One region of the Lactobacillus sp. WILCCON 0058 genome, then DNA from elsewhere that is predicted to be linked to it. Evidence: a T-box and tRNA genes for the amino acid it is inferred to sense, from the RefSeq annotation. Region 1 holds a T-box; the other regions hold tRNA genes.
The links. A T-box is a leader RNA that pairs with one kind of tRNA and senses whether it is charged. The one in region 1 lies ahead of leuS (leucine--tRNA ligase), so its partner is inferred to be a tRNA-Leu.
Positions count from the first base shown of each region.

Region 2: it has a tRNA-Leu gene. The T-box ahead of leuS (leucine--tRNA ligase) is inferred to sense a tRNA for this amino acid. The anticodon was not compared.
Region 3: it has a tRNA-Leu gene. The T-box ahead of leuS (leucine--tRNA ligase) is inferred to sense a tRNA for this amino acid. The anticodon was not compared.

Region 1 is NZ_JBUBHM010000001.1:1,693,378-1,698,751, reverse strand. It holds gene metK (methionine adenosyltransferase) at 1-702, shown strand, start outside; gene ACYVUU_RS07770 (MDR family MFS transporter) at 766-2,214, shown strand; gene ACYVUU_RS07765 (phosphatase PAP2 family protein) at 2,274-2,933, opposite strand; T-box leader at 3,003-3,185, shown strand; gene leuS (leucine--tRNA ligase) at 3,229-5,374, shown strand, end outside.
Region 2 is NZ_JBUBHM010000001.1:460,144-465,517, forward strand. It holds gene ACYVUU_RS02270 (hypothetical protein) at 1-757, shown strand, start outside; gene ACYVUU_RS02275 (hypothetical protein) at 869-1,339, shown strand; gene ACYVUU_RS02280 (ABC transporter ATP-binding protein) at 1,357-1,959, shown strand; gene ACYVUU_RS02285 (SprT family protein) at 1,999-2,460, shown strand; tRNA gene ACYVUU_RS02290 (tRNA-Leu) at 2,492-2,577, shown strand; gene ACYVUU_RS02295 (ECF transporter S component) at 2,695-3,312, shown strand; gene ACYVUU_RS02300 (glycoside hydrolase family 73 protein) at 3,326-3,979, shown strand; gene pcrA (DNA helicase PcrA) at 4,070-5,374, shown strand, end outside.
Region 3 is NZ_JBUBHM010000001.1:925,718-931,091, reverse strand. It holds gene ACYVUU_RS04505 (polysaccharide deacetylase family protein) at 1-1,704, opposite strand, end outside; gene ACYVUU_RS04500 (DUF3862 domain-containing protein) at 1,983-2,603, shown strand; tRNA gene ACYVUU_RS04495 (tRNA-Leu) at 2,768-2,851, opposite strand; gene ACYVUU_RS04490 (biotin--[acetyl-CoA-carboxylase] ligase) at 2,906-3,571, opposite strand; gene fabI (enoyl-ACP reductase FabI) at 3,581-4,345, opposite strand; gene accA (carboxyltransferase subunit alpha) at 4,355-5,122, opposite strand; gene ACYVUU_RS04475 (acetyl-CoA carboxylase carboxyltransferase subunit beta) at 5,115-5,374, opposite strand, start outside.

The sequences.
Region 1 (5,374 bases):
GGGACTTTCCCTTGGCTGCGGCCAGATGCCAAGGCCCAGGTCACGGTGGAATACGATGGTGCCGGCAAGCCTAAGCGGGTGGACACGGTAGTTATTTCTACCCAGACCAGTCCTGACGTGACTAACGAAGAGATCCGGGTGGCCATGGTCCACGATGTGATCAAGGAAGTCATTCCAGATAAGTTCCTGGATGACGAGACCAAGTACCTGATCAACCCATCCGGCCGCTTTGTTATCGGGGGGCCAAAGGGCGACGCCGGTTTGACTGGCCGCAAGATCATTGTCGACACTTACGGCGGCTATGCCCGCCACGGCGGCGGTGCCTTCAGCGGCAAGGACGCCACCAAGGTCGACAGAAGCGCCTCATACGCTGCCCGCTATGTGGCTAAGAACATTGTAGCTGCTGGCCTGGCTGACCGCTGTGAAGTGCAATTGGCCTACGCCATTGGGGTAGCCCACCCGGTTTCCATCATGATTGATACTGCCGGGACCGGCAAGGTGAGCGACCAGCTTTTGACCGAAGCTGTCCGGGCTAACTTTGACCTGCGGCCAGCCGGGATCATCAAGATGCTGGACTTGCGCCGGCCAATCTACAAGCAGACGGCTGCTTACGGCCACTTTGGCCGCACTGACATCGATCTGCCTTGGGAAAAGACCGACAAGGCTGAAGCTCTCCGAGCTTTCGTTAACGGCCGCAAGTAATATTTTTACGACAACTGAATACACGTAAGACATAACGTAACATAAATTTCGTTGGAGAAAAGAATGAAGAAAACAAACGTGAAAATGGTCACGCTCGCTGTCTTTATCACCACTTTTATGTCCGCGATCGAAGGCACCATTGTTTCGACCGCGATGCCAACCATTATCGCCGATTTGGACGGGCTGGCAATCATGAGCTGGGTGGTGTCTGTCTTTCTGCTGATGACGGCAGTCTCAACGCCAATTTATGGGAAACTGGCTGATAGCGTAGGACGCAAGCCAGTTTTTTTATTTGGCATCGGACTTTTTGTGCTCGGCTCAGCCCTCTGCGGCTTTTCGCATTCAATGGTGGAATTGATCATCTTCCGCGTCCTGCAGGGCCTTGGTTCAGGGGCTATTCAGACAGCCGGGGTGACCGTTTTAGCCGACATGTATGACATTGACAAGCGGGCAAAAATGCTGGGACTGACCTCGGGTTTCTGGGGCCTGGCTTCAGTTATCGCTCCGCTTTTAGGCGGCTTTATCGTCCAGCACTTGTCTTGGCACTGGGTCTTTATGATCAACGTGCCAATCGGCTTGATCGCCTTTTTGCTGGTCGCTTTCTACCTGCATGAGGATATTGCTAAAAACAAATTACAGATCGACCTCAAGGGCAGCTTCAGCTTAGTCATCTTTTTGCTTTCCTTGATGCTCCTTTTGCAGGGTCTGGAAAAAGGCTTCAGCTGGACCTTGCTGGCTTTGGCGGCAATCATGCTGGTCAGCCTCTGCCTTTTTGTCAAGGTGGAAAAAACTGCCGCTGACCCGATCATTCCCTTCAGCATTTTGAAAGACAAGGAATTTCTGTCGGTCAACATCTTACAGCTCCTGGTGTCCGGGGTCGTGATCGGCTTTGAATTCTATATCCCGACCTGGCTGCAGGGGATCAACGGGGTCAGCGCTTCAATCGCCGGCTTTGCCATTACGCCAAGCTCCCTTTTATGGGTCTGTGGATCCTTCCTGGCCGGCGACCTTATGGGTCGGTGGGGAACGCAGAAGTTCTTTGACGCCTCACTCTTTCTTTTGCTTGGGGCTGACCTGGCCTTTATCTTGATTCCAACCTACACGCCATTTTGGGTCTTCTGCTTGATTGCCGTCTTCAACGGGATTGGCTTCGGCAGCATCGCCACGGCCAGCCAGGTCCGGGCCCAGATGGTGGTCGACAAGAGCCAGGTAGGGGTGGCAACTTCTTTTAACACCTTGATGAAGTATCTGGGGCAGACCGTGATGATGGTCTTTTACGGGATGACCTTCAACGCGGTCGTGGCCAGCGGGCTCAAAAAGCACCCTTCCTTGACCAGTGAGATGATGAACAAGATTGTCTCCCCAGCCCAGGCTAAAAGCCTGGATCCGGCCGTTTTGGCTCCTTTGCGGGAAATCCTGCACTCAGCCATGCGGGGGATCTACATCGTTTCTTTGATTGCCTTGCTTTTGTCTTTGGTCTTCAACCATATCTACCGGCAGAAGAAGGACTAGGCAAAAATCTGAATGCAAACAAAAATCTGCTCACGGACTGGTGAGCAGATTTTTTGTTATTAAGGATTTAGTTTATTCTTTTTGTCCAAGGCCTTGAAAAAGAGCCAGCTAGCCAGGGAACTGAAGGCCAGGCCCTCACACCAGCCGCCTAAGACGTCGCTTGGCCAGTGAACGTGCAGGTACATTCTGGTAAAGCCAATCGACAGGGTGAAGAAGACGCAAAAGCCTATCAACCAGTATTTCAGCGGCTTCTTTTTTACCAGGACGACGATCAAGGCGATCAAGACCAAGGCCAAAGTCATAGAGCCGACTGAGTGGCCAGACGGGAAGGAGAAGCCGTCGGCGTGAACCGTTTTGTCCATCCGGGGCCGCTGGCGCTGAATGATGTTCTTGATAACCGAGTTGCAGTAATTAGCCGCGATCATGGTCAAGCTGGCGAAGACGGCGTGGATATAGTTCCGCCGGTAGATCAGGAAAAGGACCAGAATCACCGTAAAGACCGTGATGGTTAGCGTGTTGCCAAGCTGGGTCCAGTAAAAGGTCAGCTGCTTTTCGACTGGACTGTTGTTTCTGATGGCATTGTAGACTACCGTGTCAAAAGTTTTGATAAAGGGATTCTTGCTGGCGATCAGGTAGACCCAATAGGCAAAAAAGATGCTGAAGGCGCCGCCAAAAATTAAAAGCGGCTGATAATTAACTTTATTTTCTTTCGTATTCAATTGTTTTTAATTTTTCTCCTTGTAAAATTTTGGCCATGTGGTAAAGTATAATCGTTATAGAGAAAATAATAAAGGGCAGGGAGTAGTAGAAATTTTTCTTTCTTCAGAGAAGAGCCGGTGGCTGCGAGGCTTGAAAGAGAAATTTTGAACTCACCCGGACAATGCCAAAGTGTTGTTTCGCTTTAAGAAACATTTGAGTGTCACGCGAAAGCGTGGAACTTAGGTGGTACCGCGAAACAATTCGTCCTATGTTTGAACATAGGGCGTTTTTTGTTTTTAGGAAAGGATTTAGCAGATGTACAACCATAAAGTTGTCGAAAAGAAGTGGCAAAAGTACTGGCTGGAAAACAAGACTTTTAAGACTGGGACTGACCCAAAGAAGCCAAAGTACTACGTACTTGACATGTTCCCTTACCCATCAGGCAAGGGGCTGCACGTTGGTCACCCGGAAGGCTACACGGCTACTGACATCATGGCCAGAATGAAGCGGGCCCAAGGCTACAACGTCTTGCACCCAATGGGCTGGGATGCCTTCGGCCTGCCGGCTGAACAATACGCCCTGCAAACTGGTAACGACCCGGCTACTTTCACTGACCAAAACATTGCCCACTTCAAAAAGCAGCTGCAAGCTTTGGGCTTCTCTTATGACTGGGACCGGGAAATCAAGACCACTGACCCGAACTACTACAAGTGGACCCAGTGGATTTTTGAACAAATGTACAAGATGGGCCTGGCTTATGAAGCTGAAGTGCCAGTTAACTGGTCACCAGACCTGGGCACGGTTGTCGCCAACGAAGAAGTTATCGACGGCAAGACTGAACGGGGCGGCTACCCGGTTTACCGGCGCAAGATGCGGCAATGGATGCTGAAGATCACCGCTTACGCTGACCGTTTGCTGGATGACCTGGATGACTTGGACTGGCCAGAACCGATCAAGGAAATGCAAAGAAACTGGATCGGCCGCTCAGTTGGGGCTCAAGTAACCTTCAAGATCAAGGATTCAGACAAGAGCTTTGACATCTTCACCACCCGGCCAGACACCCTCTTTGGCTGCTCATACACGGTTTTGGCACCGGAAAACGACCTGGTCAAGGAAATCACTACGCCAGAACAAAAGGAAGCAGTTGATGCCTACATCAAGTCCATCGAATCCAAGTCTGACCTGGAAAGAACTGACTTGAACAAGGACAAGACCGGGGTCTTCACTGGTGCTTACGCCATCAACCCAGTCAACGGGGAAGAAGTGCCGGTCTGGATCTCTGACTACGTACTGGCAACTTACGGGACCGGGGCAGTTATGGCTGTTCCAGCCCACGACGAAAGAGACTACGCTTTTGCCACTAAGTTCGACCTGCCAATCAAGGAAGTCGTTGAAGGCGGCGACATCAGCAAGGAAGCCTTTGCTGGCGACGGTGCCCACGTCAACTCAGAATTTTTGAACGGCCTCCGCAATGAAGAAGCCAAGGCCAAGATGGTTGACTGGCTGACTGAAAAGGGCGTCGGCGAAAAGAAGGTCAACTACAAGATGCGGGACTGGAACTTCTCCCGTCAGCGCTACTGGGGTGAACCAATTCCGGTTATCCACTGGGAAGACGGGGAAACCACTTTGGTTCCAGAAGACGAATTGCCGCTGCGTCTGCCAAAGGAAACCAACATCAAGCCATCTGGTACTCCGGAAAGCCCGCTGGCTAACCTGACTGACTGGGTCAACGTTGTTGACGAAAACGGCAGAAAGGGCAAGCGGGAAACCAACACCATGCCGCAATGGGCTGGTTCAAGCTGGTACTTCCTCCGCTACATCGACCCGCACAACGACAAGGCTCTGGCAGACCCGGAACTCTTGAAGAAGTGGATGCCGGTTGACCTCTACATCGGCGGGGCAGAACACGCGACCCTGCACCTGCTTTACGCTAGATTCTGGCACAAGGTTCTTTACGACCTGGGTGTCGTGCCAACCAAGGAACCGTTCCAAAAGCTCTACAACCAGGGCTTGATCCTGAAGAACCATGAAAAGATGTCCAAGTCCCGCGGCAACGTGGTCAACCCAGACGATGTCGTTGACGAATACGGTGCAGACAGCCTGCGGACTTACGAAATGTTCATGGGGCCACTGAATGCTTCAATCGACTGGGACGACAACGGTCCTTCCGGTGTCAAGAAGTTCCTTGACCGGGTATGGCGGACTTTTGTCAACGACCTGGACCTGGACCCGATCCCGTCTGAAAAGATCAGTGACGAAAACGACGGCAAGCTGGACAAGATCTACAACGAAACGGTCAAGGTCGTTACGGAACACTTTGAAGAATTGCGCTTCAACACTGCTATTTCCCAAATGATGGTCTTCATGAACGCCTGCCAAAAGGTCGACAAGATTCCGCGGGAATACGCTGAAGGCTTCGTCAAGCTGATGGCGCCAGTTGCTCCGCACATGATGGAAGAAA
Region 2 (5,374 bases), 1.2 Mb from region 1:
AGCAGGGCAAGTGGAGTATGCGATCTATGATAACCTTCCTGTATCAGCAACTGATAATTACGCTTTTAACTACTTGTTCGACACAGTTCAACCTTATGGAACTGATGAAACTATGATTGGCTCCATTGCGATTTTTTTGCTTTTGCCTATTATAGGTTCAGCTTTAGCAATCTACATCAAAAACAATCATGAATTGTACAGTGTGATTGGACGAACAGGTTGGAAAAGCTTCTTTAAAAAGTGCATGGGATATACTTTTTGGGGAGCAACTGGCCTGTACTGGCTAGGATGTTTGCTTGAAATTCTGATGATCAACACTTTTTATCATCCATTCATTTATACAGCGTTTAGCAATGATATTTTGCAAGGTGGGTATGGCTACTTTTCGCTGAACAGCTTGGCGAACTTGCTAATTAAGATCATCCTAAACGGTATTGGTTGGGGAATTTATGCTTTGTTTATTTTGAGCGTGGCTCTTTTTATCAACAAAGTAAGCATAGCTTTGTCTTTGGGGCCGGTTATTGGCTTCGTGATTATTTTGCAAGAAAAATTTGCTCCAGATGTGGGAAGAGTTTTGACCAATATTTCCAATATCTGGGATATTACCAATATCACTAATCCATTGGAAAAGGGAATAGCAGGTTTGCCCACCCCCGCAATCTTCTATCTGAATTACGTGACGACGGCGTTTTTTTACATCGCGCTGACGGCTGTATTACTAAGACTTTGGTACTTGAAGAATGTGGAGAGGGGATAGCTTATGTTAAAAGCGCGTTATCAACGTTTAATCGCCTTGACGCTCATTTTGGACTTTGCGGTCAGCTTATGGTGCGGCCTGCAGTTTGCCCTAGACGGCGGGAAGGGTGAAATGCCCATGTACTACCTGAATGCCAACTTGATCAGCCTGTACATCCAGCCAGCCTTGACCGTCATGGCGGCAATTCAAATCCTCTCTTTCCGTTCGGTCCGCCCCCTGCTGGCTCCCCGGGGAAAGATGAACTTTTTTGACCAGCGCCTGGCCCAGCTCTTAGCCTTGGATCTGGCAATCTACCTGTTTTTCTCTATATTTCCATATTTCTTTGGCAAAAATCCGCTCTTTCGCTTTGGATCAGCCCTAACTGGCAGCCTATTGCTTCTGGCCCACTACCTGCTCTTCATTGTCTGCTTCATGCTGGTCCTGTCCTGCATCAAGGCGAAATTTCCGTTTTTTATCATTGTCATCAGCAGCACCTTGCCAATTCTTTATCATTACTGGCTGGAGAAGGCCTGGCTTTTGCCAAAATACGCTAATATTTATGACCCACTCTGGCGGGCCATCCACCACATGTATATACTCTAAGTCGAGGAGGAGTTTGTATGTTAAAAGTGTCACATGTTAAGAAGAGCTTTAAAAAACTGGCCGTTTTAAAGGACATCTCTTTAGAAACCAAAGCGGGTGAACTGGTCCACATCTCCGGTGTCAATGGTTGCGGCAAGTCCACCCTGTTCAAAATCATCGTCGGCCTCTTAAAAGCTGACAGCGGGGAGATCCACACTGACAAGGATGACTACCTTGGTGCCTTGATCGAAAACCCTGGCTTTATTGAATATGAAACTGCCTGGGACAACTTGACCTTTTTAGGCCACTTCAACCACCGCTTCCAGCCCGAAAAGACCCGGGACCTGCTCAAGGCCTTTGACCTGGACCCGGACAACCCGCAAGCCGTCGGCAACTACTCAGTCGGGATGCGGCAGAAGCTGGGGATCACCCAGGCCGTGATGGAAGACCAGAACATCATCCTCCTGGATGAACCAACTCGGGGGATCGACAAGGAAGGGGTCGACCAGTTCGTTAAGCTTCTAGAAGACTTGCGCAGCGAAAACAAGACCGTCATCGTGGCCAGCCACGACGAAATTCCCGGCCTGGTCTACGACCGCCGCTTAAGAATGAAAGACGGGATCTTGCTGGCCGAAGAGTAAAAGTTGGCTTTTTCTGCCCTGACCAGCTACAATAATCCCATGATTAATGAACAAGAACTGCAGCAGCTGGTCGAAAGGATCTCCCTTGAATCCTTTGGCCGGCCCTTTCTCCACCAAGCGAAAATCAACCGCCGCCTGAAGACTACCGGTGGCCGCTACCAATTATCTGACCATCACCTGGAATTTAACCCGCTCTTTCTTAAGGAAGAAAACCTTCATTATCTGCCGGGCATCATCAAACATGAACTGGTCCACTACCACCTCCACCTGGCAGGTTTGGGCTATCAGCACAGGGACCGGGACTTCAAGCTGCTCTTGAAAAAGGTGGGCGGCAGCCGCTATGCGCCAAGACTAGAGGAGAGCAAAAGAAGCCGCTGGCACTACCGCTGCCGGCAATGCGGGCAGGACTACTGGCGCCAGCGGCAGGTCAACGTCAAGAAGTATTTCTGTGGCCGCTGCCGGGGAAAATTGGAAAAAATCGCTGGCCCCCTTGCCAAATGAGGGCAGCTTTGCTAAAATATTAAATGTATTTGCGGGCGTGGCGGAATTGGCAGACGCGCAAGACTAAGGATCTTGTGACCGCTTTTGGTCGTGGAAGTTCAAGTCTTCTCGTCCGCACTAAGATAAGGAGTCGTTGTGAAACGGCTCCTTTTTTGTTGATTCTTTAAACTTGCTTTTCCTCCAATCTGTTATAATGGATAGAACGCAATGCAAGATGAATAGAAGGATGTCTAAATGTACGATTCTGAAGCCAGACAGAAGACCCTGAACCTAACGATCAGCGCGGTCTTTGTGGCCATTCTGCTGCTGGAAGCTTTTATTCCCAATGTGGGTTACATCACGATTTTGCCGGGCCTGCCGGCCATCACCACGATTCCGTTGACAGTCGCGGTCTTTGCCTCTTTAAGAGGACCTAAAGCCGGCGCGGCCTTTGGCCTGGTCTGGGGCTTAACCAGCTTGATCAGGGCATATGCTGCTCCAAACGGCCTGGTTACCATTCTCCTTTTCCAGAACCCCTTGATTGCCTTATTGCCCCGGGTCGCGGCCGGCTGGGCAGCGGGCATGGCCGGGCAATTGGCTGATAAATGGGAGGGCAAGCGGCCTCTGGCTTACGCCTTAAGCGGCCTTTTAGCTTCAGCGGTCAATACGCTCATGGTGATCCTTTTGTCTGACCTGGTCTACTTCAGCCATCCCCAGAAGCTGGCTTTAGCCCTGGGGGCCAAGAGCGGGCAGTCTTTGCTGGTCATCCTCTTTACGGCCCTGGCCGTCAATGGCGTTTTGGAAGCAGTCTTCAGCGGCTTGATCACGCCGCTCATTACCGCGCCCCTCAAGCAGCGACTGAAGCGGCGCTAGAAAGGTGATAAGTATGGCTGGACACAGAAAAACACGTAAGGGCAAGCAGACGACCACCATCCTCGTGGTCCGCGTTTTTGCCATCATCCTCTTGTGCCTGGGCTTGTTCGTGGCCTTCCGCTACTACCGCCGCCAGGCCCTTGAGCAAGAGCAGATCCGCCAGGCTGAACTGGCCAAGCAGGAAGCAGCCGCTAAGCTTTTGCGGCAAAAGAAGGCCTTTATCAAAAAGGTGGGGCCGATCTCCCAAAAGGTTGACAAGGGGACCGGTCTTTTGCCAAGCATCACCATCGCCCAGGCCTGCCTGGAAAGCAACTACGGGCAAAGCGACTTGTCCCAGAAGTACAACAACCTCTTCGGAGTTAAAGGGACTAACCCTAACACTTCGGCCGTGATGACGACCAAGGAGTACACCAATGGTAAGTGGGTGACCGTCAAGGCCCGCTTCCAGATTTATGACTCTTATGAAGCCTCTATCCGGGCCCACGTCCGCCTCTTCCAGCAGGGAACCAGCTGGAACAAGGACCAGTACAAGGATGTTTTGGCGGCCAAGGACTACAAGAGCCAGGCCAAGGCCCTGGTCACCGACGGCTATGCCACCGACCCGGACTACTCGACCAAACTCATCAATTTAATTGAACAATACAACCTGAATAAGTACGATAATTAAGCAGGTTTGACCAGGCTGCCAGAGCTTTTTGGCAGCTTTTTTTGCTATAATGGATAAGCTAAGTTTTTTGATTTATTGAAAGGGAAAAGCATGTCTGAAGCAACGATTTTACAAGGTTTGAATCCGCAACAGGTCCAGGCAGTCAAGACGACTGAAGGGCCCCTTTTGGTAATCGCCGGGGCCGGCAGTGGGAAGACCTCGGTTCTGACCAGGCGGATCGCCTACTTGGTGGAAGAAAAGCGGGTTGCTCCCTGGAACATCCTGGCCATCACCTTCACCAACAAGGCCGCTAAAGAAATGAAGGAAAGAGAAGTCAAGCTCCTGGGCGACCAGGCCGAAAGCATCTGGATGTCCACCTTCCACGCTCTCTGCGTCCGTATCCTCCGCCGGGACGGCCACTTGATCGGCTATGACCGGGACTTCTCCATCGCTGACCCTTCAGAGCAGGTGACCCTGGTCAAGCGCATTCTCCGCCAGCTGGACCTGGATCCCAAGCAGTACCTGCCCCGCAACATCTTGAGCCAGATCTCCAATGCCAAGAACCGCCTGCAGACCCCGAAGCAGTACGAGGCCAGCGCGGTCGGTCCTTTTGAAAAAGTCGTCGCCGACGTCTACAAGAAATACCAGGCCAGCTTGGAAAGAGACCAGATCCTGGACTTTGACGACTTGATCATGCAGACGCTGACCCTTTTTGAGGCCAGCCCTGATACCCTGGCCTACTACCAGCAGAAGTTCCGCTATCTTCTGGTTGACGAATACCAGGACACCAACGAGGCCCAGTACGAGCTCTGCCGTCTGCTGGCTGACGGCTACCACAATATTTGCGTTGTCGGGGATGCCGACCAGTCAATCTATGGCTGGCGGGGAGCCAACATGGAAAACATCCTCAACTTTGAGCATGACTACAAGAATGCCCAAACTGTCAAATTGGAGCAGAACTACCGGTCAACCGGCCACATCTTGAAGGCGGCCAACTCGGTTATCGACCACAATGAAAACCGGAAGGCCAAGAAGCTGTGGACCGACAAGGGCGACGGGGAAAAGGTCCACTACTACCAGGCCCAGAGCGACCGGGACGAAACCCGCTTCGTTCTTTCCAAGATCAAGGAAGAAGTCGACAAAAAGAAGCGTCATTACCAGGACTTCGCCGTCCTTTACCGGACCAACGCCCAGTCCCGTGGGATGGAAGAAACTTTGGTTGAAGCCAATGTCCCTTACCAGATCGTTGGCGGGCACAAGTTCTACGACCGCAAGGAAATCAAGGACATCATGGCCTACCTTAAGCTGGTGGCCAACCCCAGCGATTCCATGAGCTTCAACCGGATCATCAACGTTCCAAAGCGGGGGATAGGCCAGGCTACGACAACCAAATTGGCTGCCTTCGCTGACGAAATG
Region 3 (5,374 bases), 770 kb from region 1:
CAAGGCCTCATCTTGGAGTTCGCCAAAAGAAGCAGCGAAAGTCGCGGCCCCATCCCGGTCCTTGACGATTTGCCCCACTTCCTGGTCAACTGCTGAGTGGCTGAGATTGGTCAAAAGCAAAGACAGGGCCGGCTCAGTCGTCAGCACTTGCGTAAGCGGCTGATCTTTTTGCCCTTGGTTCTCCTTGCGCATTTTAGCTATTTCCTGCTGACTGAGGGCCTTGATAGCAGGATTTTTGACTAAGCTGGCCAGGGTCGTGAAAGAGTAGCCAGCTTTCTTGCCCTGCTTGGCAAAAGCGGCCATTTTACCTGCTTGTCCTGCCTTGAAAAAGATATAGCGGCCGGGTTTCAGCTCTTTAGCTGAATTTTCCGCAACCGGGGTGAGGTCGGTCTGCCAGCAGGCCCGTCTGACGGCGCTGGTCTGGTCGCTCTTTTTCAAAACGTAAGCTGCTGGCTTGGAAGTTTTCGCGAGTCGCTCTTGCCCATTTTTCAAAGTCTGATAAGCCGTCCAATTATTTGTTAAAGCAGTCTGGCTGGCCAGCTGCAGGTCATAGCCAGCTTCCTTGATCTGCTTAATCAATGCATCTGGCGTTTTTTCATCGCTTAAAAATGTTGCCGGGATTCCTGCTTTAACCAATACTTTTTTAAATTTCCGGTAGCTGCTCTCCTGATGCAGCGGCCCAATCACCAAGGCCACTTCTTGCTTATTGGTCAAAGAATAGCGGTAAAGCGTGGCTTGCTGGTCATCGTCAGCCAGCTGGGCCTTGATATAGCTGGAGGACTTAACCGGCTTGAGGCTGCTTAAAGGCTGGCAGGGAATTTTTTCTTCTTTTAAGTCTTGCAAAAGCAAGCGGACGACCTGGTCGATTTCCAGCTCCTTCTTGCTTTTCTTCTGCTGGTCAGCCAGCTGGGCCTGCTTGTCCAGGGCCGGTTTAGCGACCTTGACAGCTGGCTCCTGGTGGACAGGCCCCTTTAAGCCGGCCAGGTTGACCACGATGATCCGCTGGCCGGACAATTGCTGGACATAGTTCTTGACTTGACTTTCCTTGGTAAAAGTCTGCCGGTCAAGCAAGTCAGAATTTTCCGGGCAAACCAGGGCCTCGTAGCCGCAAGTAGCAGCCGCCTTGGCCAAGTAGTCAGCTTTGCCAGGCAAATAGAGCAGCTTGATCTCTTGCCTGCTTTCAGCTTCCAGACTCTTTTTGGCCAGTTGCAGTTTGGGCAGCAAGACTTCGGCTGCCTGGCTGCCTTCTGTTCCCATAATCCCGCTGCCGATCAGCTGCTGGCGGCTTTTTACCAGGTCTTTGATCATCACGTCGTTTTCCCGCGCCCGGGCGGCTGGCAGGGCAAAAGCTGCCGAAACGCCAGCTTTTTTGAGGTAATCCAGAATTTTTTCATTTGTTTCCTGGCTGTCGGTTAAACCAGCAAAGACCAGAACAGCGGACCGCTTCTTCGCGGCAGTTTGGCTGGTAAGAAGGTCAGCGGGCTGAGCCGCCTCATATTTTGCCAGCAGCTTGGCTGAAGCCTTCCCGCTCTTCAGCTCTTTTGTGCCGTCCACCTTGACGTCCACCTGCCGACTGAGGCGGGCTACTTGCACGGCCCGGTAGGTCAGCCAGCCGGCTAAGACCACTGCTATAGCAATAACGATGGTCAAGATCCCCCAGCCGGTCTTGTCCAGCTTTCTCTTTTTCCTTGCTTCCTTGCGCATTTTTCAATCCCCCATTTTATTTTTTGAAAAAATTGCATTCGCTTCAGTCATTCTTATTAGTTAATCGCACTTCTATATATTATTCTAATCCATATTGTATTATGTATACAGCGCTAACAAGGGTAATATCATTTTTGTTTAAAATAGATTTATTTCTTTTGGGTTATCAAAAGTCCTATTTAATCTGTTTAAGAATTATTTGCCGGCGTGGACAAGGGAGCCTTTACTGTCTAAAATAAAAGGGATGAAAATCCAAGAACGAAATAACGGAGGGTGTCATGAAAAAGAAAGTTCTCTTGATTGCCTTTGCTGCCCTGGCTCTGACCGCCTGCTCCAGCAAAAAGACCACGACAGACAGCGAAAGCGCCAAGAAGGCAGCGAGCTCAATTTCCAGCTCAAATGTCGTCAAGCAGACCAGCAACAAAATTAATCTCACTAATTACAAGAAGATCAAGGTCGTTGAAAAGACCGGGTCCACCCCCAGCCAGGTAACTGACCTCCTGGGCCGGGAAGCTGACGCCAAGAGCAAGGCCAACACCAGCAAGCTGAAGGCCACCATTTACACTTGGGAAGGGGTCCAAAACGGCAGCGCCGGCTCCAACCTGGCCGTTGAATTCGCCAACGGGGTGGCGATCGCCAAGCAGATTTCCGGCCTTGTAGTCAACCGGTCCAAAAAGATTACGCCAAAAGACTACAAGTCCCTCAAGAAGGGGATGACCCAAGAAGAAGTCGAAGCCATTGTCGGCAAGCCCAATGGCTACTCAGAATCCGACTATTCCAATTCTGAAGTCGTCCTCTGGCTCTATACCAGTGGCCTCAAGAGCGACGGGCAAGCCAACTTCTACGTTACCTTCCAGAAAAACAAGCTGGTCGCCAAAAAAGCCCATAACTTTAACTAAAGCAAAAGAGCTCCCGAATACCGGGAGCTCTTTTTGGACCTAAAAAATAAAATAGAGATAGAAAGTATGGAGTAGAAGTAAGGAATAAAAGATAAAGTAGAAAATTGAAAAGGAGAAGGAAAAACAGAAAACAAAAAAGCAAGCATTCCTGCTTGCTTAAGTCATGCCCACTAAAGGAGTCGAACCTTCACTCTGTTGCCAGAACAGCGACCTGAACGCTGCGCGTCTGCCAATTCCGCCAAGTGGGCTTTCCGATGACAATATTTATAATAGCAAAAGTTTTCGGAAAAGGGAAGGGCTTTTTACAAAAAACTTGTCTTAATTACTTCCCCGCTGGACCAGGCACTGACCTTTCCGCTTTTTTCCAGCAAGAGCCGGCCCTGGTCGTCAAAGCCGGCGCAAATGCCGGAGATGGTCCGCCCAGCGATTTTCAAAGTAACCACCCGGCCAGGCAAGATGCTCAATTCCCGGTAGCGGGGCAGAAAATCCTGCCGGCGGCCTGCCCGGCAAATGACACAGGCCAAATCATCTGCCAAAAGCGGATCAAAATCCCCCGCGGCCAAGAGGCGGCCGGCCTGGGGCAGATTGGCCGGAAGTTCCGAGCCCAAGTTAAGGCCCAGACCGACTACTATCCCGCCTGCCACCTGCTCAGTCAGAATGCCGCCAACTTTTTTCCCCTGGAAATAGAGATCATTGGGCCACTTAAGGCCGATTTCCAGTCCATACCTGGCCCGTAAAAAATCGGCTGCTGCCGTCCCCACCGCCAGGGTCAGCAAGGGATTCTCTTGCTTTTCCAGGCAAACTGACAGATAAAGGCCATTTTTAGGCGAATAAAAGGCTCGCCCCTGCTTGCCATAGCCTTTCGTCTGTTCAATTGCACTAACGGCAAAAGGCGGCTTTTTCTTTTTGAGCAGCTCCTTGGCCAAATCCTGCGTAGAAGGCAAGACTGGATAGCTGTATATCTCCATCACTGCCTCCTAGGACAGGTGAACGCCCTTGTCAACATAGATGATGTCGCCAGTCAGGCCGCTGGACAGGTCGCTGAGCAAGAAAGCACAGCAGTTGCCCAGTTCTTCCAGGCTCACATTGACCCCGTCAACCGTCAAGGACCGGGACTGTTCTAAGAGTTCCTTGTGCCCGCCAATCCCCGTTACGGCCAAAGTCTTCATGGCCCCGGCGGAAATCGCGTTGACCCGGCTGCCAGTCTTGCCCAGGTCCCGGGCCAGGTAGCGGACGGAACTTCCCAAAGCCGCCTTGGCAATCCCCATCGTATTGTAGTTGGTAATGGCTCTTTCCGACCCGATAAAGGTCAAGGTAACGATTGAAGCCTTAGGGGCCAAAAGTTCCTTTTCCTGGGCGGCCTTGGCCACGGCAATCAAGGAATAGCTGGAAATGTTTTGAGCAGTCAGGTAGCCTTCCCGGCTGGAATTAAGGATGGACCCTTCCAGTTCGTTTTTCGGGGCAAAAGCCACCGCATGGACCAAGCCGTCGATCTGGCCAAACTTTTCTTTCACTTGGTCAAAAGCCGCGTCAATGCTCTCATCGCTGGCTACATCGCATTCAACCAATTTGTCTGCCGCTATCCCCAGCTTGAGCAGGCTCTTTTCCAGGCGGTCATTTTGGTAGCTGTAGACCACTTCCCCGCCCTGGGCCTTGATTTGCTCAGCGCAGCCCCAGGCAATGGACCGCTTGTTGGCCACGCCCATTACCAAAAACTTTTTTCCAGCTAAAATTCCTGCCATCTTCTTCACCTAAAACTTTCTGAAACGTTCATAGCGCCGGTTGAGCAGACTGCTAGCCGGCAGCTTTTGCAATTTTGCTAATTCTTCTTCTAAGACCCGGGCAATTTCCCGGCATTGGGCATCCTTGCTGCCCTCTTGCTTGATCACGCCCTCAATCACCTGCCCCTTTAAGAGGGATTCCGGCGTCAGGCCCAAGAGCTCAGCTGCTTCAGCCGCCCGGCCCGCGTCCTTCCACAGGATAGAGGCAAAGCCTTCAGGAGACAGGACCGAATACATGGAATTTTCCAGCATCCAGACCTCATCCCCGCAGGCCAAAGCTAAAGCACCGCCAGACCCGCCTTCACCGAAAATCACGCTGATAATTGGCGTTTCGGCCTGGCCAATATCTGTCAGACACTGGGCAATCGCCTGCCCCTGGCCGGCATATTCAGCTTCTTTGCCGGGAAAAGCCCCGGCGGTATCGATAAAAAGGAGCACCGGCCGCTTAAAGCGGGCCGCGTCTTTGACCAAGCGGGCAGCTTTCCGGTAGCCGGCTGGTTCCGGCTGGCCAAAGTGCTTGGCCAGGCGTTCTTCCAGCTTATGCCCCCGGCTGGTTGTGATCACCGTCACCGGTTGACCGGCAAAAAGGCCGATCCCGCCCACGATAGCCGGGTCATCTGCCCCCTGCCGGTCACCGTGCAGCTCAATAAAGTCGCTGAACAAGTGACTTCGCAGATAGTGGGCCGACAATTTGTCGCTGGCCCGGGCTGCCCGGACCGTTTCCATTGCATCAGTCATCCTGCATCCCTCCGTACTTTAACAGCCAGGCCAGGGTCTCTTTTTCTTCCTGCCGCAAAACGATCCGGTCGATAAAGCCGTGCTTTAAAACAGTTTCTGCCCGCTGGGCATCTTTTGGCAGCTTCTCATGGATGGTCTGCTCAATCACCCGGCGGCCGGCAAAGGCCACCATGGCGTGGGCTTCAGCCAAAGTAATGTCGCCTTCACTGGCAAAGCTGGCCGTCACCCCGCCGGTAGTCGGATCGGTCAAAA